DNA from 3 places in the Pectobacterium cacticida genome. Region 1 is predicted to be linked to each of the others. Evidence: predicted binding sites of a transcription regulator. Region 1 holds the regulator's gene; each other region holds the start of a gene.
What was found. Region 1 encodes CRP, which controls carbon source genes, mostly activating them, when cyclic AMP is high. Its sites were predicted from a motif close to ATGTGANNNNNNTCACAT; they were not measured.

Region 2: a site for CRP is predicted at 1,856-1,873, ahead of garD (galactarate dehydratase). Genes of this name have one in related genera too.
Region 3: a site for CRP is predicted at 5,201-5,218, ahead of focA (formate transporter FocA). Genes of this name have one in related genera too.

The regions. Positions count from the first base shown of each region.
Region 1 is NZ_CP133656.1:491,494-498,388, reverse strand. Features, by position in the region: gene RFN81_RS02350 (phosphoribulokinase) at 1-272, shown strand, start outside; gene RFN81_RS02345 (OsmC family protein) at 310-717, opposite strand; gene crp (cAMP-activated global transcriptional regulator CRP) at 1,091-1,723, shown strand; rRNA gene rrf (5S ribosomal RNA) at 2,191-2,306, opposite strand; rRNA gene RFN81_RS02330 (23S ribosomal RNA) at 2,444-5,349, opposite strand; tRNA gene RFN81_RS02325 (tRNA-Glu) at 5,591-5,666, opposite strand; rRNA gene RFN81_RS02320 (16S ribosomal RNA) at 5,808-6,895, opposite strand, start outside.
Region 2 is NZ_CP133656.1:3,017,417-3,024,311, reverse strand. Features, by position in the region: gene garD (galactarate dehydratase) at 120-1,685, opposite strand; gene RFN81_RS13855 (MFS transporter) at 2,186-3,520, shown strand; gene garL (2-dehydro-3-deoxyglucarate aldolase) at 3,587-4,357, shown strand; gene garR (2-hydroxy-3-oxopropionate reductase) at 4,412-5,326, shown strand; gene RFN81_RS13840 (glycerate kinase) at 5,500-6,645, shown strand; gene barA (two-component sensor histidine kinase BarA) at 6,756-6,895, opposite strand, start outside.
Region 3 is NZ_CP133656.1:1,577,654-1,584,548, forward strand. Features, by position in the region: gene RFN81_RS07495 (hydantoinase/oxoprolinase family protein) at 1-853, shown strand, start outside; gene pflA (pyruvate formate lyase 1-activating protein) at 933-1,673, opposite strand; gene pflB (formate C-acetyltransferase) at 1,941-4,223, opposite strand; gene focA (formate transporter FocA) at 4,281-5,141, opposite strand; gene ycaO (30S ribosomal protein S12 methylthiotransferase accessory factor YcaO) at 5,570-6,895, opposite strand, start outside.

The DNA.
Region 1 (6,895 bases):
GTACACACATTAACTTCCAGCGCGTACCTACGGTGGATACCTCTAACCCGTTCGCGGCTAAGTCAATTCCGTCACTGGATGAAAGTTTCGTCGTCATTCACTTTCAGGGGTTGGATGCTATTGATTATCCCTATTTACTCGCCATGTTACAGGGATCCTTTATTTCCCACATTAACACGCTGGTCGTTCCTGGCGGGAAAATGGGGTTGGCGATGGAATTAATCATGGCACCACTGGTACAGCGATTGGTTGAAGGGAAAGCGATTAAATAAGCGCGACAGGTTCGGCGATATCGCGCTCAGAGAAACGTTATGACAACGTTCTAATTTCGTAGCTGTGTGTTACCTTAACAATATTACTCAACATTAGCGCTACTGAGCAGTATTTTTCCGCTGATAGTGCAGCAGCGCGTTCAACAGCATTATCGGTCAGATTTTTGCCCGTAACGATAAAATGCAGATTGATATGAGTAAATAAACGCGGCGTTTCAGACCGTCGCTCTGACGTTAATCTCACCTCACAGTCGGTCATATCATTACGCCCTTTTTGCAGAATCGACACTACATCGATCGCGCTACACCCTCCAACCGACATCAACACCATTTCCATCGGGCTGGGCGCTTTATCACCGGAATTACCATCCATCAATATCTGATGCCCTGACGCGGACTCCCCCAGAAACGTTAAACCCTCAACCCATTTCACCCGAGCTTGCATGATGCTTCCCCGCTAAAATTTTTTTGAAAACTTATATCTTAACTGTACAAAAGTCAGCAAAATTCGGCGCGTTGTCATACTGACGCGAGACAACACAAGACACATCCTCAAAGCTGTGTTAAAACAAAAATAGAATAGACTGTTTCTGGACGCCCCCTGAAACGAAGAAGATGATGGCGTAACCAAACATACCTCAGTTATGTTTACGGTGCGGCAAGACAGCAACCGGAAATCAGGGGGTACAATGGTTCCAGTATATTCCCTGACATCATTCTGCCTAGACTAAATTTTATTTTTAGCAGTTAAACGCGCCGTACAGGGAACTCTGACCCCTGTAATTTGCGTAGTAAATTACAACAGAGGATGATAGCGAATGGTTCTCGGCAAACCGCAAACAGACCCAACTCTCGAATGGTTCCTTTCCCATTGTCACATCCATAAGTATCCATCGAAGAGCACGCTGATTCACCAAGGTGAAAAAGCAGAAACGCTTTACTATATCGTTAAAGGCTCTGTCGCAGTGCTAATCAAGGATGAAGAAGGCAAGGAAATGATCCTTTCCTACCTCAATCAAGGCGATTTTATTGGTGAGCTTGGCCTATTCGAAGAAGGTCAGGAACGCAGCGCCTGGGTCCGAGCGAAAACAGCTTGTGAAGTTGCAGAAATTTCTTATAAAAAATTCCGCCAACTTATTCAAGTCAATCCAGATATTCTCATGCGTCTATCTGCTCAAATGGCAAGTCGCCTCCAGGTAACTTCAGAAAAAGTGGGCAATCTTGCCTTCCTTGATGTCACTGGCCGTATCGCACAGACTCTACTTAACCTGGCCAAACAGCCTGATGCCATGACACACCCAGATGGCATGCAAATAAAAATTACTCGCCAGGAAATTGGACAAATCGTTGGCTGTTCACGTGAAACCGTGGGGCGTATTCTAAAAATGTTAGAAGATCAGAATCTGATTTCTGCTCATGGTAAAACGATTGTCGTTTATGGCACTCGCTAACGCCTTGTAAATCGGCATAGGGCGCAGTTCTTATGAACTGTGCCCCTCCGCGTCACCCGGCATGCGGGTCCGCACCGGGCGGTTTGGGAAGTTGAGGCCAAGAGATGAGGCACTCCCAGACTGTCGAGCCATTGCTGGGTTAAAATACCCTATTGAATAGTTTGGCACTGTATCTCCTCCCGCAGCGGCTGTTGAGCCACCGTCGCACTGACTCCCATTGCACATAACGCCCAGTTCACCGTCTTACCACTCTTCCATTGCTTGAGCTGGATTGCCCTGAGCCGATGTATCCAGCTCGCCGCCAGACTCTTGGCGTTTGCGCTCCCCCTCACGCAAGTGCACTTCGCTTCATTCGTTGTGTTGTGATCAACTTATGGCAGGACTTTCCCCCGCAGGAATGTGCTCATGCTGGGCGCAGCACAGCAAAAAGCCCCTGTCTTGCGACAGGGGCTTTCCACTTGTTTGATGCCTGGCAGTTCCCTACTCTCACATGGGGAGACCCCACACTACCATCGGCGCTACGGCGTTTCACTTCTGAGTTCGGCATGGGGTCAGGTGGGACCACCGCGCTATCGCCGCCAGGCAAATCTGTTTCATTCCGACCGTTACTTAACATGACTCCCTTCTTTGTCATCTCCGTAACCATCAGAACCAATCCTAAAACAAGCTGAATATCGTTCTCTATGCGTCTTTCATCTCTCAAAACACCTTCGGTGTTGTAAGGTTAAGCCTCTCGGGTCATTAGTACTGGTCAGCTCAACGTATCGCTACGCTTACACACCCAGCCTATCTACGTCGTCGTCTTCAACGGCCCTTCAGGGGCATCTTGTGCCCAGGGAAGACTCATCTCGAGGCAAGTTTCCCGCTTAGATGCTTTCAGCGGTTATCTCTTCCGCACGTAGCTACCGGGCAATGCAATTGGCATCACAACCCGTACACCAGCGGTGCGTTCACTCCGGTCCTCTCGTACTAGGAGCAACCCCTCTCAATCTTCCTACGCCCACGGCAGATAGGGACCGAACTGTCTCACGACGTTCTAAACCCAGCTCGCGTACCACTTTAAATGGCGAACAGCCATACCCTTGGGACCTACTTCAGCCCCAGGATGTGATGAGCCGACATCGAGGTGCCAAACACCGCCGTCGATATGAACTCTTGGGCGGTATCAGCCTGTTATCCCCGGAGTACCTTTTATCCGTTGAGCGATGGCCCTTCCATTCAGAACCACCGGATCACTAAGACCTGCTTTCGCACCTGCTCGAGCTGTCACTCTCGCAGTCAAGCTAGCTTATGCCTTTGCACTAACCTCCTGATGTCCGACCAGGATTAGCTAACCTTCGTGCTCCTCCGTTACGCTTTGGGAGGAGACCGCCCCAGTCAAACTACCCACCAGACACTGTCCGCAACCCCGCTCAGGGGCCCACGTTAGAACATCAAACATTAAAGGGTGGTATTTCAAGGTTGGCTCCACGCAGACTGGCGTCCACGCTTCAAAGCCTCCCACCTATCCTACACATCAAGGCTCAAGGTTCAGTGTCAAGCTATAGTAAAGGTTCACGGGGTCTTTCCGTCTTGCCGCGGGTACACTGCATCTTCACAGCGAGTTCAATTTCACTGAGTCTCGGGTGGAGACAGCCTGGCCATCATTACGCCATTCGTGCAGGTCGGAACTTACCCGACAAGGAATTTCGCTACCTTAGGACCGTTATAGTTACGGCCGCCGTTTACCGGGGCTTCGATCAAGAGCTTCGCCTTACAGCTTACCCCATCAATTAACCTTCCGGCACCGGGCAGGCGTCACACCGTATACGTCCACTTTCGTGTTTGCACAGTGCTGTGTTTTTAATAAACAGTTGCAGCCAGCTGGTATCTTCGACTGGTCTTAGCTCCATCCGCCAGGGACTTCACCAACTCCAGCGTGCCTTCTCCCGAAGTTACGGCACCATTTTGCCTAGTTCCTTCACCCGAGTTCTCTCAAGCGCCTGAGTATTCTCTACCTGACCACCTGTGTCGGTTTGGGGTACGATTCGATGTGACCTGGTGCTTAGAGGCTTTTCCTGGAAGCGTAGCATCGGTTACTTCATCACCGTAGTGACTCGTCATCACGCCTCAGTGTTAACAATGACCCGGATTTTCCTAAGTCATCCACCTTCACGCTTAAACCGGGACAACCGTCGCCCGGATAACCTAGCTTTCTCCGTCCCCCCTTCGCAGTCACACCCAGTACAGGAATATTAACCTGTTTCCCATCGACTACGCCTTTCGGCCTCGCCTTAGGGGTCGACTCACCCTGCCCCGATTAACGTTGGACAGGAACCCTTGGTCTTCCGGCGTGCGGGTTTTTCACCCGCATTATCGTTACTTATGTCAGCATTCGCACTTCTGATACCTCCAGCAGCCCTCACAGGCCACCTTCGCAGGCTTACAGAACGCTCCCCTACCCAACAACACCTTAGTGTCGCTGCCGCAGCTTCGGTGCATGGTTTAGCCCCGTTACATCTTCCGCGCAGGCCGACTCGACCAGTGAGCTATTACGCTTTCTTTAAATGATGGCTGCTTCTAAGCCAACATCCTGGCTGTCTAGGCCTTCCCACATCGTTTCCCACTTAACCATGACTTTGGGACCTTAGCTGGCGGTCTGGGTTGTTTCCCTCTTCACGACGAACGTTAGCACCCGCCGTGTGTCTCCCGTGATAACATTCTTCGGTATTCGTAGTTTGCATCGGGTTGGTAAGTCGGGATGACCCCCTAGCCGAAACAGTGCTCTACCCCCCAAGATGAATTCACGAGGCGCTACCTAAATAGCTTTCGGGGAGAACCAGCTATCTCCCGGTTTGATTGGCCTTTCACCCCCAGCCACAAGTCATCCGCTAATTTTTCAACATTAGTCGGTTCGGTCCTCCAGTTAGTGTTACCCAACCTTCAACCTGCCCATGGCTAGATCACCGGGTTTCGGGTCTATACCCTGCAACTTAACGCCCAGTTAAGACTCGGTTTCCCTCCGGCTCCCCTATTCGGTTAACCTTGCTACAGAATATAAGTCGCTGACCCATTATACAAAAGGTACGCAGTCACCCAACTAGTGGGCTTCCACTGCTTGTACGTACACGGTTTCAGGTTCTATTTCACTCCCCTCGCCGGGGTTCTTTTCGCCTTTCCCTCACGGTACTGGTTCACTATCGGTCAGTCAGGAGTATTTAGCCTTGGAGGATGGTCCCCCCATCTTCAGACAGGATATCACGTGTCCCGCCCTACTCATCGAACTCACAGCCTGTGCATTTTTGTGTACGGGACTATCACCCTTTACTGTGCGACTTTCCAGACGCTTCCACTAATACACACACTGATTCAGGTTCTGGGCTCTTCCCCGTTCGCTCGCCGCTACTGGGGGAATCTCGGTTGATTTCTTTTCCTCGGGGTACTGAGATGTTTCAGTTCCCCCGGTTCGCCTCATGACACTATGGATTCATGTCATGATAGTGTGTCTAAACACACTGGGTTTCCCCATTCGGGTATCGTCGGGTATAACGCTTCATATCAGCTTACCGACGCTTTTCGCAGATTAGCACGCCCTTCATCGCCTCTGACTGCCTAGGCATCCACCGTGTACGCTTAGTCGCTTAACCTCACAACCCGAAGGTGTCTTTGATAAACCAAAGTCATCATCGCGCTGTGATTATTTGAGAGACTCATTGACAGACAAATTCACCGTGTTTACCCATAAATAGCCAAGGTATTCACGATTATTCCGCTGTCATGTTTCAATTTTCAGCTTGTTCCAGATTGTTAAAGAGCAATATCGTAAACACGACTTATCAAAGTCATCTTTACGATATTCAGGATAATGTCTTTCACTCATTATCGGATTGGCGTCCCCAAGGGGATTCGAACCCCTGTTACCGCCGTGAAAGGGCGGTGTCCTAGGCCTCTAGACGATGGGGACACGAAAACTCCGTACCGAATCAGACATCCGGCACGCTCGCATCAGCATGAGTTAACACTCATTACATCAACAGGTGCGCTTGCTCATTTTTTTCATCAGACAATCTGTGTGAGCACTTCACTCAACGCACATCTTTCTTGGTAAGGAGGTGATCCAACCGCAGGTTCCCCTACGGTTACCTTGTTACGACTTCACCCCAGTCATGAATCACAAAGTGGTAAGCGCCCCCCCGAAGGTTAAGCTACCTACTTCTTTTGCAACCCACTCCCATGGTGTGACGGGCGGTGTGTACAAGGCCCGGGAACGTATTCACCGTAGCATTCTGATCTACGATTACTAGCGATTCCGACTTCATGGAGTCGAGTTGCAGACTCCAATCCGGACTACGACGTACTTTATGAGGTCCGCTCACCCTCGCAGGCTCGCTTCTCTTTGTATACGCCATTGTAGCACGTGTGTAGCCCTACTCGTAAGGGCCATGATGACTTGACGTCATCCCCACCTTCCTCCGGTTTATCACCGGCAGTCTCCTTTGAGTTCCCGACCTAATCGCTGGCAACAAAGGATAAGGGTTGCGCTCGTTGCGGGACTTAACCCAACATTTCACAACACGAGCTGACGACAGCCATGCAGCACCTGTCTCACAGTTCCCGAAGGCACTAAGGTATCTCTACCAAATTCTGTGGATGTCAAGAGTAGGTAAGGTTCTTCGCGTTGCATCGAATTAAACCACATGCTCCACCGCTTGTGCGGGCCCCCGTCAATTCATTTGAGTTTTAACCTTGCGGCCGTACTCCCCAGGCGGTCGACTTAACGCGTTAGCTCCGGAAGCCACGCCTCTAGGGCACAACCTCCAAGTCGACATCGTTTACAGCGTGGACTACCAGGGTATCTAATCCTGTTTGCTCCCCACGCTTTCGCACCTGAGCGTCAGTCTTTGTCCAGGGGGCCGCCTTCGCCACCGGTATTCCTCCAGATCTCTACGCATTTCACCGCTACACCTGGAATTCTACCCCCCTCTACAAGACTCTAGCCTGTCAGTTTTGAATGCAGTTCCCAGGTTAAGCCCGGGGATTTCACATCCAACTTAACAAACCGCCTGCGTGCGCTTTACGCCCAGTCATTCCGATTAACGCTTGCACCCTCCGTATTACCGCGGCTGCTGGCACGGAGTTAGCCGGTGCTTCTTCTGCGGGTAACGTCAATCATGAAAGGTATTCGCTCTCACG
Region 2 (6,895 bases), 1.6 Mb from region 1:
TTGGACGTTTATCCGTTAATTATTATCCTTTGTTGATTGTTAATTATGGCTAAATTTATTGTAGATCAAATAACGCCATCCGCAGGCCGGATGGGAACACCGGCCTGCGAAATAGATAATCAAGTTACCGGGGCTGGATTGAAAACTGCCAATGCATTATGGATACCCCACTGATCGGACCAGGTTTTTTTCTTGCCGCTGGCGATGTCCAGAATGAAATGGAAGAGTTGCCAGCCTACATCTTCGATGGTGGCCTCTCCGGTCGCGATTGTGCCAGCATTGATATCCATCAGGTCGTGCCAGCGGTTCGCTAATGCGGTACGGGTCGCCATTTTGATCACCGGGACAGCAAGCAGGCCATAGGGCGTACCGCGCCCGGTGGTGAAGACCTGAACGGTAATGCCGGAAGCGAGCTGCTGTGTTCCGCACACAAAGTCACTGGCTGGCGTTGCTGCATAAATCAGCCCGCGTTTAGTAGGACGCTGGCCAGGAGACAGGACTTCAACAATCGCGCTGGTGCCAGATTTGGCAATAGAGCCGAGCGCCTTTTCTACCACATTGGCCAGCCCGCCTTTTTTGTTTCCTGGAGAGGGGTTGGCGCTGCGGTCAGTGTGACCGCTGTCGAGGTAGTTATCGTACCAGGCCATCTCTTCCAGCAGACGCTTGCCGACGTCTTCGTTGATCGCGCGCGGTGTCAACAGATGTATCGCATCGCGCACTTCGGTCACTTCCGAGAACATGACGGTAGCGCCGCAACGAACCAGCAGGTCGGAGGCAAAACCGACGGCTGGGTTAGCGGTAACGCCAGAAAAGGCATCGCTACCGCCACATTGCATCCCGACAACCAGTTCTGAGGCCGGACAGGTTTCACGCTGACGCTGGTTCAAGCGTTGCAGATGTTTGTCCGCCATCGCCAGGATGTCATCCACCATCGATCGGAAACCGACGTGTTGTTCATCCTGCAAGCGAACAATGCTGGTGTCATCCAACGAAATTGCTTGTACATCTGGCGTACCTTCCAGCAGGCGTTCCGGCTGTAATTTTTCACAGCCCAGGCCGACGACCAGCACTTCGCCGCCGAAATTAGGATTGAGCGCCAGATTGTGAAGCGTGCGGATAGGCACGACCGCGGCGGGGGCGTTGATAGCCACACCGCAGCCGTAGAGGTGATTTAATGCGACGACGCCATCCACATTCGGGTACTTGGGTAAGAGATCCCGCTCGATGAGTTTGACGACATAATCCACCACGCCGGCGACACAATGTACGCTGGTCGTAATCGCTAACAGGTTTTTCGTTCCGACGCTGCCGTCGGCATTGCGGTAGCCTTCAAAAGTATATCCTTCCAACGGCGGCAGCGCGGGCGGAACTTTGGTCGCCAGTGGCAGGGTTTCCAATGCCGGGGCCTTAGGCAACTCGACTAAAGATTCGTCAATCCAGCTACCTTTCGCAATATCGCGCAGGGCATAGCCAATAATTTCACCGTAGCGAATGATTGGGCCTGATTTGGCGATATCTTCGAGGGCAACTTTATGACCTTGTGGCACATGTTCAATTAATTCTAATCCAGTATCGAATCGAGTGCCTGCACGTAAACCATTATCATTAACAATAATAGCTACGTTATCATCGTCATGAACTTTTATATAAAATGCTTTGACGACATTCTGCTCGTTCTGTGACATAGCGTCTCCAGTTAATCTCTAATTTTCACAATTGATAATTCTCGTTGCTTTTTATTTAAGTAATGCGGATTTTATAAATATAATATCTGATTTTTTATAACACATAACTGTGCAATTGAATAATATTTACTGATTTTTAATCCTTTATGGTTTGGCAAGTATCTAACTTAATGTGATCTGTATCTCTTTTGCCTTTATTACCTATCTAATTGGAAATCACAGTGTGATGTTAGTCGCAATGTTCTGTGCGTAACGCCAAAAATTACAGTATATTGTTAATCATTGTTGGGCATTGTGACAATGCTATTCCATGATGTAATTTTTATACTTAATACCGTCTTATAACTGTTCGTAGCGTGAACGGATAGTGCAAATTTTTTATAAACGATGTTTTTCCATAAACTGATTGACGTTAAATTTCAAAGCTAACCACTCTGGAAATAGGTTGAGCTAGTCGAGTTGGTTACGATGATGCTTATAATGATAATCGAGGCGATTTTATGAATTCCGATGCGGTTCTTATAAAAAGAAAAACCTATGTTCGCTACATAATATTGTTAATTATATTTACAGTAACTGCGATAAATTATGCAGATCGTGCAACATTATCTATTGCGGGGACTGCGGTAGCGGAAGAATTACAACTAGATGCAGTACATATGGGGTATATTTTTTCTGCGTTTGGTTGGTCATATTTAGTGATGCAGATCCCTGGCGGTTGGCTGCTTGACCGCTTTGGTTCTAAAAAAGTTTACGCCTATAGCATATTCTTTTGGTCTCTATTTACTTTCCTGCAAGGGTTTGTTGATTGGGTTCCATTAGTCTGGGCGCCTGTAACACTGTTTGTATTACGTTTTATGCTGGGTTTTTCTGAAGCACCGTCCTTCCCCGCAAACGCTCGCATCACCGCGGCATGGTTTCCAACCAAAGAGCGTGGTACGGCATCAGCCATTTTTAACTCTGCGCAATATTTTTCACTGGCAATTTTCTCACCTATTCTAGGTTGGCTGACTTATCAATGGGGTTGGGAACACGTGTTCATCGTGATGGGGGGAATAGGGTTTATTCTCACTATTGTATGGGTTAAATTCATTCATAATCCAACTGATCACCCTGGTATCAGTAAGCAAGAATTAGAATATATTTCTAAAGGCGGCGCGGTTGTTGATATGGACCATAAAAAAGGTGATGGTAAGGAAAATAGTGGCCCGAAGTGGGATTATATAAAACAATTGCTCACTAACCGCATGATGCTGGGTGTATTTCTGGGTCAGTATTTTATCAATAGTATCACCTGGTTTTTTCTCACATGGTTTCCCATTTACCTGGTACAGGAAAAGGGAATGTCTATTCTGAAAGTCGGTTTGATCGCAGCAATCCCCGCAATATGTGGCTTTATTGGTGGGGTGTCGGGAGGGGTCGTATCCGATATGTTGTTGAAGCGTGGTTTTTCGCTAACCGCCGCCCGTAAAATCCCTATCGTTTTAGGTATGTTATTGGCTTCTAGTATTATTCTTTGTAATTATACCGATAGCAATGTTTTAGTAGTGACACTGATGGCGCTGGCTTTCTTTGGTAAAGGATTTGGGGCGTTGGGATGGCCTGTTATTTCGGATACGGCGCCTAAGGAAATTGTCGGTCTATGTGGCGGTGTATTTAATGTATTCGGTAACGTTGCCTCTATTGTGACACCATTGGTTATTGGTTACCTGGTTAAAGAATTACATTCTTTTAATAGTGCTCTGATTTTTGTCGGTGTTTCAGCAATAATGGCAATGTTATGCTACCTGATCGTCGTGGGTGAAATTAAACGTATGGAATTGAAAAAGAGTTAAGTTAATAGGCGACAATTATTAAGTTACTTATTGGTTGCCGTAAACATGAATTAATAGAAGGTTATTATGAGTAATACGATATTACCTAACCGTTTTCGCCAAGATTTACAGCAGGGGAAAACGTTGATTGGCTGTTGGTGTGCGCTGGGCAACCCAATTTCGACTGAAGTACTGGGGTTGGCGGGATTCGACTGGCTGGTGTTGGATGGAGAGCATGCGCCAAACGATGTCATGACGTTTATTCCCCAACTTATGGCGTTAAAGGGCAGCCACAGTGCGCCTGTTGTCCGTCCCCCGTGCAACGAGCCGGTTATTATCAAGCGGTTGCTGGATATTGGGTTTAATAATTTCCTGATTCCTTTTGTGGAAACGGCCGAGGCGGCGTCGCGGGCTGTGGCCTCAACGCGTTATCCGCCCGCAGGTATCCGTGGGGTTTCTGTGGCGCATCGTAGCAACAGTTATGGCACCGAGCCGGACTATTTCGCCAAGATTAACGACAACATTACCATTATGGTGCAGATCGAAAGCCAAAAAGGGTTGGACAATCTGGATGCGATTATTGCGGTAGAGGGCGTAGATGGGGTGTTTGTCGGCCCAAGTGACCTGTCTGCGGCACTAGGCTATCTCGGTCAGCCTAACCACCCTGATGTGCAGAAAGCGATTCGGCACATTTTCGATCGCGCGGCCGCCCACAATAAACCTTGCGGCATTTTGGCGCCGGTCGAGGCTGACGCGCGCCGCTATATGGAATGGGGAGCGAGTTTTGTCGCGGTCGGTAGCGATCTGGGCGTGTTCCGCGGCGCTACACAGGCGCTGAGCGACAAATATAAAAAGTAATTCTGTAGTTGCGAGTCGAATCCGCCATGAGGCGGATTGACCGTCAATTGAGTGATATCCACATCAGACAATGAGGTTAGAGCGATGAAAATTGGTTTTATTGGACTGGGCATCATGGGAAAACCGATGAGTAAAAATCTGCTGAAAGCAGGTTACTCCTTAGTCGTGATGGACAGAAATCAGGATGCGGTCGCGGAAGTGGTCGCCGCGGGCGCAACGGCGGCGGAAACGCCGAAACAGGTCGCCGAGCAGTGCGAAGTGATTATCACCATGTTGCCTAACTCTCCGCACGTTAAAGAAGTCGTGCTGGGGGAAAACGGCGTTATCGAAGGCGCGCGGGCGGGAAGCATCGTGGTGGATATGAGTTCGATCGCACCGCTGGCCAGTCGTGAAATCGCAACGGCGCTGGCGGCGAAAGAGATCGCCATGCTGGATGCGCCGGTCAGCGGTGGTGAACCTAAAGCAATCGACGGCACATTATCCGTCATGGTGGGCGGAGATAAGGCTCAGTTTGACCGCTGTTTTGAGATCCTGAAATCGATGGCGGGTTCCGTGGTCCATACTGGTGATATCGGGGCGGGTAACGTGACCAAACTGGCCAATCAGGTAATTGTGGCGCTGAATATTGCAGCGATGTCGGAAGCGCTGGTGTTGGCAACGAAGGCGGGGGTTAACCCTGACTTAGTTTATCAGGCGATCCGCGGTGGGCTGGCGGGTAGCACCGTGCTAGATGCTAAAGCTCCCATGGTTATGGATCGTAACTTTAAGCCGGGGTTCCGTATTGATTTGCATATTAAAGACCTGGCGAACGCGCTCGATACTTCACACGGTGTCGGTGCACAGTTGCCGTTAACCGCGGTAGTAATGGAAATGATGCAGGCGCTGAAAGCGGACGATCTGGGATCGGCTGACCACAGTGCCCTGGCTCGTTACTACGAAAAACTGGCTAAAGTCGAAGTGACTCGTTAAGCCAATGATCGTCACGAGGCTGGCATGGGATGCCAGCCGACTGACCGATAGTCATTCAGATCTCCTTACCGAGTTTCAGGATCTGCTGCCCTGGACGTTGGCAGGTATAAGCGCCGTTTCATGAGCGCGCGGATTATTGATGCAATCGGAACGTTGATGAAATCGGATCGTTTATGAAAATAGTGATCGCACCGGATTCTTATAAAGAAAGTTTGTCTGCACAAGAAGTTGCCACGCAGATTGAAAAAGGATTTCGTGAAATTTTTCCTGATGCCTGCTATGTCAAACTGCCTGTAGCAGACGGGGGGGAAGGCACCGTTGAAGCCATGGTTGCGGCGACCAACGGTAAGATTGTCAATGTTGAGGTGACAGGGCCGTTGGGCGATCGGATTGATGCCTTTTTTGGCCTGTCGGGCGATGAGAAAACGGCGTTTATTGAGATGGCGGCGGCAAGTGGCCTGGAGCGTGTGCCTTCTCAGCGTAGAAACCCGTTAAAGACAACCAGCTATGGCACCGGCGAATTGATCCGTTGCGCGTTAGATCACGGCGTTCGCCACTGTATTATCGGCATTGGCGGGAGCGCGACTAATGACGGTGGAGCAGGTATGGTACAGGCGCTGGGGGTAAAGTTGCTGGATAAGCAAGGCGAGCCGATCGGTTTTGGTGGGGGAGCGCTTGAGCATCTCGATCGTATTGATATCAGCGAGTTAGATGACCGTATTCAAGGTTGCCGTTTTGAAGTCGCCTGCGATGTCACTAACCCGTTGACGGGAAAACAAGGTGCTTCGGCGATTTTCGGCCCGCAGAAAGGGGCGACGCCAGCAATGATTGAACAGTTGGATCGTGCCCTGAAACATTATGCGGCGGTGATCCGACACGACCTGGATATGGACGTGGAACACGTCCCCGGTGCTGGCGCGGCTGGGGGAATGGGCGCGGCGTTACAGGCTTTTTGCCGCGCTGAATTGCGTCAGGGAATTGAGATTGTTACGGAAGCATTAGGATTGGATGAACTGGTGCGAGATGCCACGCTGGTGGTGACCGGTGAAGGGCGTATCGATAGCCAGACGATCCACGGCAAAGTCCCCATTGGTGTGGCGCGGGTCGCCAAAAAATACAATAAGCCGGTGATTGGCATCGCGGGTAGCCTGACAGCGGATGTTGGCGTGGTGCATGAACATGGGTTGGATGCCGTATTCAGCGTACTTTACACTATCTGTTCGCTTGAGGATGCACTGGAGCATGCGGCAGACAATGTGCGAATGACGGCGCGTAATATCGCCGCTACGATTCGGCTGGCGCAGTCAATGTCGCGCTGAATGCCGTTGCGATCCAATCGTATGTTTGTCGGTCTCTTTCTGGGATAGTTATTATTGGGGTGTTACAGCAGGCGTCGACATTACGCCTGCTTTTGGACGCAATGACATTATCACGCTTTGATATAGGGCTGAGCAGCCTGATTTACGTTGTCGATTTCATCTAACAACTCCAGCCATTCGGGTTCTAAATCGCGGGCGGGCGCACCATTACGCAACTGTTGCTCCAGATAACGACAGAGGCGTTTCAGGC
Region 3 (6,895 bases), 1.1 Mb from region 1:
ATTGATGTCCAAAAGTATGGTACAGCAATACCCAATTTTAACCATGGCCTGCGGGCCGACGAATTCAATTCGCGGAGCCGGACATCTTTCCGGGTTGGAAAATGCGCTGGTCATCGATGTCGGCGGAACGACGACGGATATTGGCGTGTTAGTGAATGGTTTTCCTCGGGAATCGGCTATGGCTGTCGAGGTGGGTGATGTGCGGACGAATTTCAGAATGCCGGATATTATTTCTATTGGCATTGGCGGGGGAACTTGCGTGCGAACATCTCAGGATGGGAATCCTATTCTTGGGCCCGATAGCGTAGGCTATCGTCTTCTTGAACAGGGCGTCAGCTTCGGCGGAGAGACCTTAACGCTCAGTGACATTCTGCTGCAACTTTACCCTGAACGATGGACCGCAGAACTACCTGGCCCTTTACCTGAGTTAGATCGCGCTTTTTGTCATCAGGCTTATCTTCAAATGATCGAAAAAGTAGAGCAGGCGATCGATCGCATAAAATCATCCAGTGCGCCGGTCCCTGCTGTAGTGGTTGGTGGCGGCAGCATTTTACTGCCTGATGTTCTATCTGGCATCAGCCGAGTCATGCGTCCACCGTATTTTGACGCGGCGAATGCCGTTGGCGTGGCTCTAGGAAAGGTTGGCGCACAGATTGAACGTGTAGTGAAAATACCGGATAACGATCGCGAAAAAATAAGGCGGGAGTTGCAGCAGCAGGCTATTACCCTGGCGGAGAAAACGGGCGCGATGCCAGGGAGCGTCGACATTATCGATTATCAGGAAGTCCCATTGGCTTATTTACCGGGGAATTCAGTACATGTAAAAGTTAAGGCAGCGGGAAATCTGGAGTAGACCGCACTTAATGTACAGAGATATGACTAAAATAATTAGCACGCAATTAGCGTGCTAATTTTCAAACAAAGTTACAGGGCTAATACATCACTTTATGGCCGTAACCCGCAAGGATCGATTTAATTCTCTCCATAGTATCTGCCTTCGGCGGTTTAACCCCCTCCAACTTGTACTCCTCTCCCATCGCTATCCACTTATGTTTACCAAGCTCATGATAGGGGAGGAGCTCAATCTTCTCGATGTTAGCCATATCTTGGGTAAATTCTCCCAACAGGTGCGCCGATGCATCGTCGTCAGTCCAACCGGGAACAATGACATAGCGTATCCAGGTGCGTTGGTTGCGTTTTGCCAGATAGCGCGCGAAATCCAAAGTACGGTGATTGGATACGCCGACTAAATTCTGGTGTATGTCATCGTTCATTTGTTTTATATCAAGCATCACTAAATCAGTAGCGTCTAACAGTTCGTCAATTACCGGGTCATAGCGGCGCACAAACCCGTTAGTATCCAGACAAGTCCCGATGCCTTCAGCCTTACAGGCGCGAAACCAGTCGCGCACAAATTCGGCCTGAAGTATGGCCTCGCCGCCGGATGCCGTTACGCCGCCACCGGAAGCATTCATGTAATGGCGGTAGGTCACGACTTCTTTCATCAGCTCGTCTACCGTTACTTCCTTACCACCGTGCGTATCCCAGGTATCACGATTATGGCAATAGAGGCAACGCATAAGGCAACCTTGAAAAAAGATAATAAAGCGGATGCCTGGACCATCAACGGTGCCACAGGATTCAAAGGAGTGGATGCGGCCAGTTACTGACATTGCGAGGTTTTCTCCAAATTTGACCGTACAATAGCGGCCTTTATGAGCGCAGTCATGAGATGCAGGTATCTCCCTGACAGGGTCACTGGCAGAAAAATACCGAGTAACAGATGCTGCGTCGAATCTGTTTTGCCCGCCATCCATCGGTTCGGATAAGTACCGTATAGCGGGCTGGCAAAACAGGCTAACAACCTCAATTCATTGGGTGAGAAAAAGGCCCCACTAACGTGGAGCCTTATTTTACGCTTTTTCAAGCAGTCATGGGAATTACATTGATTTTGTGAAAGTACGCGTAATGACGTCTTGTTGCTGCTCTTTCGTCAGTGAGTTAAAACGCACAGCATAGCCTGACACGCGAATAGTCAATTGCGGATATTTTTCCGGATGTTCCATTGCATCAAGCAGCATTTCGCGGTTCATGACGTTAACGTTTAGGTGTTGACCGCCTTCCACGCTAGCTTCATGGTGGAAATAACCATCCATCAGTCCGGCAAGGTTGGCTTTGCGCACGTTATCGTCCTTACCTAACGCGTTCGGTACGATGGAGAAGGTATAAGAAATACCATCTTTAGCGTAAGCAAACGGCAGTTTGGCAACGGATGTCAGAGAAGCGACGGCACCTTTCTGGTCACGACCATGCATGGGGTTAGCGCCCGGTCCGAATGGCGCACCTGCGCGGCGACCATCAGGGGTATTCCCCGTTTTCTTACCATAAACCACGTTAGACGTGATAGTCAGAACAGACTGAGTCGGTGTGGCGCCACGGTAAGTATTCAGTTTCTGAATTTTCTTCATGAAACGTTCAACTAAGTCACAGGCCAGTTCATCGACACGAGCATCATTATTGCCGAATTGCGGGTATTCACCTTCGATATCAAAGTCAATAGCTAGACCATCTTCGTCGCGAATAGGTTTGACTTTCGCGTACTTGATGGCTGACAGGGAGTCAGCAGCAACAGACAGACCAGCGATACCACACGCCATGGTGCGATACACATCACGGTCGTGCAGCGCCATCAGTGAGGCTTCATAGCTGTATTTATCATGCATATAATGAATGATGTTCAGCGCGGTGACATACTGCTTGGCCAGCCAGTCCATGAAGTGATCCATGCGCTCCATCACTTCGTCAAAGTTCAGGACATCGCCTTTGATCGGTTCAGATTTCGGACCAACCTGCATTTTCAATTTTTCGTCCACGCCGCCGTTGATTGCGTACAGCATGGTTTTCGCCAGGTTAGCGCGAGCACCGAAGAACTGCATTTGTTTACCCACGACCATCGGGCTTACGCAACAGGCAATAGCATAGTCATCGTTGTTAAAGTCTGGACGCATCAGATCGTCATTCTCATATTGCAGAGAAGAGGTGTCGATGGAGACTTTAGCCGCATAGTTTTTGAAATTCTGCGGCAGTCTTTCAGACCATAGGATGGTCATGTTTGGTTCTGGAGACGGCCCCATAGTGTATAGCGTGTTCAGGAAACGGAAGCTGGTCTTCGTTACCAGAGTACGGCCATCTAGCCCCATACCTGCCAACGATTCGGTTGCCCAAATCGGGTCGCCAGAGAATAATTCATCATATTCAGGCGTACGCAGGAAACGTACCATACGCAGTTTCATGACCAGATGGTCAATCAATTCTTGTGCATCTTCTTCAGTGATTTTGCCTGCTTTCAGGTCGCGTTCCAGATAAATATCCAGGAACGTGGAAACACGCCCGAAGGACATTGCCGCGCCATTTTGCGATTTCACCGCAGCCAGATAGCCGAAATACGTCCACTGAACGGCTTCTTGAGCTGTCGTTGCCGGACCAGAAATATCACAACCGTATTTGGCTGCCATTTCTTTGATCTGACCCAGAGCGCGATGCTGATCGGCAATTTCTTCGCGTAGACGAATTGTCGCTTCCAGATCTTCACCGTTTTCCAGTTTAGCTTGCAGAGAAGTAAATTGAGCAAACTTATCTTTCATCAGGTAGTCGATGCCGTACAGCGCAACGCGACGATAATCACCGATGATACGACCGCGGCCATATGCATCAGGTAGACCAGTTAGAACACCCGATTTACGGCAACGCAAGATATCTGGCGTATAAACATCAAACACACCTTGGTTGTGTGTTTTGCGATATTCAGTGAAGATTTTTTTAATCAGGGGGTCAAGTTCACGACCATAAGCTTTGCATGACCCTTCAACCATTTTAATACCGCCGAAAGGAATCAGCGCGCGTTTTAATGGTGCATCAGTTTGAAGTCCAACGATCTTTTCCAGACTCTTGTTGATGTACCCTGCGTCGTGAGACGTGATAGTTGAAGCGACATTGGTATCAAAATCAACAGGCGCATGAGTGCGGTTTTCCTGTTTAACGCCCTCCATGACGCTCTCCCACAGTGCAGTGGTCGCTTTGGTGGGACCTGCAAGGAAAGATTCATCACCTTCATATGGTGTGTAGTTTTTCTGGATGAAGTCACGCACATTGACGCCATCCTGCCATTCACCTTTGCTAAAGCCTTGCCATGCATTGGCCAATTTTTCATTCAGCTCGGTCATTTTACACCTACCTTTGATATGGATTTCTTAAAACCCGACGTTGCGGCCGATTGCACCTTAGTGGTGCTTGTCTCCACCGCGCAAATAAATTACCCAATATGTTAAACCGACCATTATTCCGCCACCGATGATGTTACCGAGCGTGACGGGAATCAGGTTATCGGTAATAAAATGGCTAATGGTTAAATGTTCAAACTGAGACGGCACCATGCCGACGGCATTCCAAAATTCCGGTGTCGCAAAATTCTTGATAACAATGCCCATTGGGATCATGAACATATTGGCGATACTGTGCTCAAATCCGCTGGCAACGAACATTGCGACAGGTAAAATCATGGCAAACATCTTGTCTGTTAGCGAACGGCCAGAGTAGCTCATCCACACTGCCAGACAGACCATCAAGTTCGCTAAAATGCCCAGACACAATGCTTCGACAAAGGAATGTTCAAGTTTATGTTCGGCCGTTTGTAAAACGTTGAGGCCCCACAAACCGTTGGCAACCATATATTCGCCTGAGAACCAGATTAGTGCGACGAAGAGCAGCGCACCGACTAGGTTACCAATGTAAACATTAGCCCAGTTACAGGCGAGCTGCTTCCAGGTTATGCGACCGCTGGCTTTCGCGATCACAATGAGAACGGTTGAAGTGAACAAATCAGCGCCACAGACAACAACAAGCATGAGCCCAAGTGAGAAGCAGATGCCCCCGATCAGTTTCGCGATGCCAAAAGGTACTGACGCCGTCCCGGTGGTTGCTGTGATATAAAAAACGAAAGCGATCGAAATGAATACGCCCGCAGTGATCGCCAAATAAAACGTGGTGCAAGGATGTTTGGTTGCTTTATAGACTCCGGCGTCTTCAGCTACTTTTGCCATATCGGCCGGGAGTAATAAAGTAAAAGGGTTGTCAGCTTTCACACTAACTCTCTCTTAAAATTTATCAGCGTTAAGATACTAACAAAGCAGTATACGGTAAAATTTGACGTGGATCATATTGCAAGAAATTAATAAGGTAGCGAAGTGGATTTAACCCCCTGATTTTGTGTATAACTATATGAATTTTAAAGTGAAAAAATAGTTTAATTTTTATAAAAAGAGTTGAATTATCTACGTTAAACCTACCGATTTGGCGTTAATAAAAATCATGTCTTGTAGAATTTCAGTACCACCTTTGCGAGATAATTTAATTAAAAATTCACCATCCAATAACAATATTCTGGCGATGTCTGATAAATAAGTAATAGGAACTACGGATAAAGAAAAATAGCCCTCCAGATTAAAGGGCTATTAATACGTGAAGGTTGATCATTATCTGCTTTTTCGCACAGACTTGCGCCTAACAGACACTATGCCGCCTGCCAGTAACGGCGCTTAGCCTGTTGGAGTTTTTCATAGGCGGTCAGTAACGCCCGGTGCGCAGGCAATGTGGTAAACGTCTCATCTACGGCAAACAGGCCATAAAAGCAGGCCTCGCCCGCCACGGCGGCACTGGCGGCATCGACGGTTTCGCTGCCGTACATTTTAATAAAGGCGTCGTAATAATCTGCCGGGTTGCGTGTAGGCTCCAATGCCAGCAAGAGCAGGGTACGAAGGCAGCGGTAATAATTGCTGCGTTGTGCGGTAAAAACGGAGTCATTGAAGTCTTGTGTCCATTCAGTCCAGGTGAGCGCCTGATCAAGATCGCCGCCAGCCAGGGCTAACATGGCTTTCAACTCGCCAATACGTAGCGTAAACCAGCCATTATCTTTACCGGTAGCGATGCCCAGTAATTCACGTACACGGGTGAAGTCATCCAGGCCTTCATCATCTAGTTGTTGTATCAGCGCCAGATAGTTTTCTTTTTCCCATTTGCTGTCAGGCAGCGCCAGCAGCGTGTCACGCAGGTGAGCTCCCATGCTGTTATTCGCTAATAGCAGATCGTCAGCCGGATAGATATCTGACATTCCCGGTACAATGATCCGGCAGGCGTAAACTGATAGATGTTCATAGTCGGCAATGTAGACATCTTTACCTTCCTGGTTAAAAATCGCCATCAGCGTAGCAAACTCTTCCTCCGTCGATCCTTTGAAACTCCAGTCGACGAAGTCATAATCCGCCTCGGTTTTAAACATATCCCAGGAAATCAAGCCGCTGGAATCGATGAAATGCGTTTCAAGATTGGCGTGTTCAGCCACTTCTTCATCATCGAATGTTGGTGCGGTGAACACGTCTAAATCTTTCAGACTGCGGCCTTGCAAGAGTTCGGTGACCGTGCGTTCGAGCGCTACGCCAAAGTCTGGATGTGCGCCGAAGGAGGCAAAACAGGTGCCATTAGTCGGGTTAAACAGCACCACGCAGATAACCGGATACTTTCCACCCAGCGAGGCATCGTAAGCGAAAATGGGGAAGCCTTCTTTTTCCAACGTCGCAATGGCTTCGACCACGCCGGGGTAGCGCTTCAATACCGCTTGCGGGATTTCTGGCAGGCTGATGGATTCGGCAATAATGCGGTTTTTGATACTGCGTTCAAACACTTCGGATAACCCTTGAACACGAGCTTCGCTAGCGGTGTTTCCGGCGGACATGCCGTTCGACACATACAAATTGCCGATGATATTCATGGGAATATAAACAGTTTGCCCATCGGACTGACGCATAAATGGCAGCGCGCAAATCCCTCTATCGGCATTGCC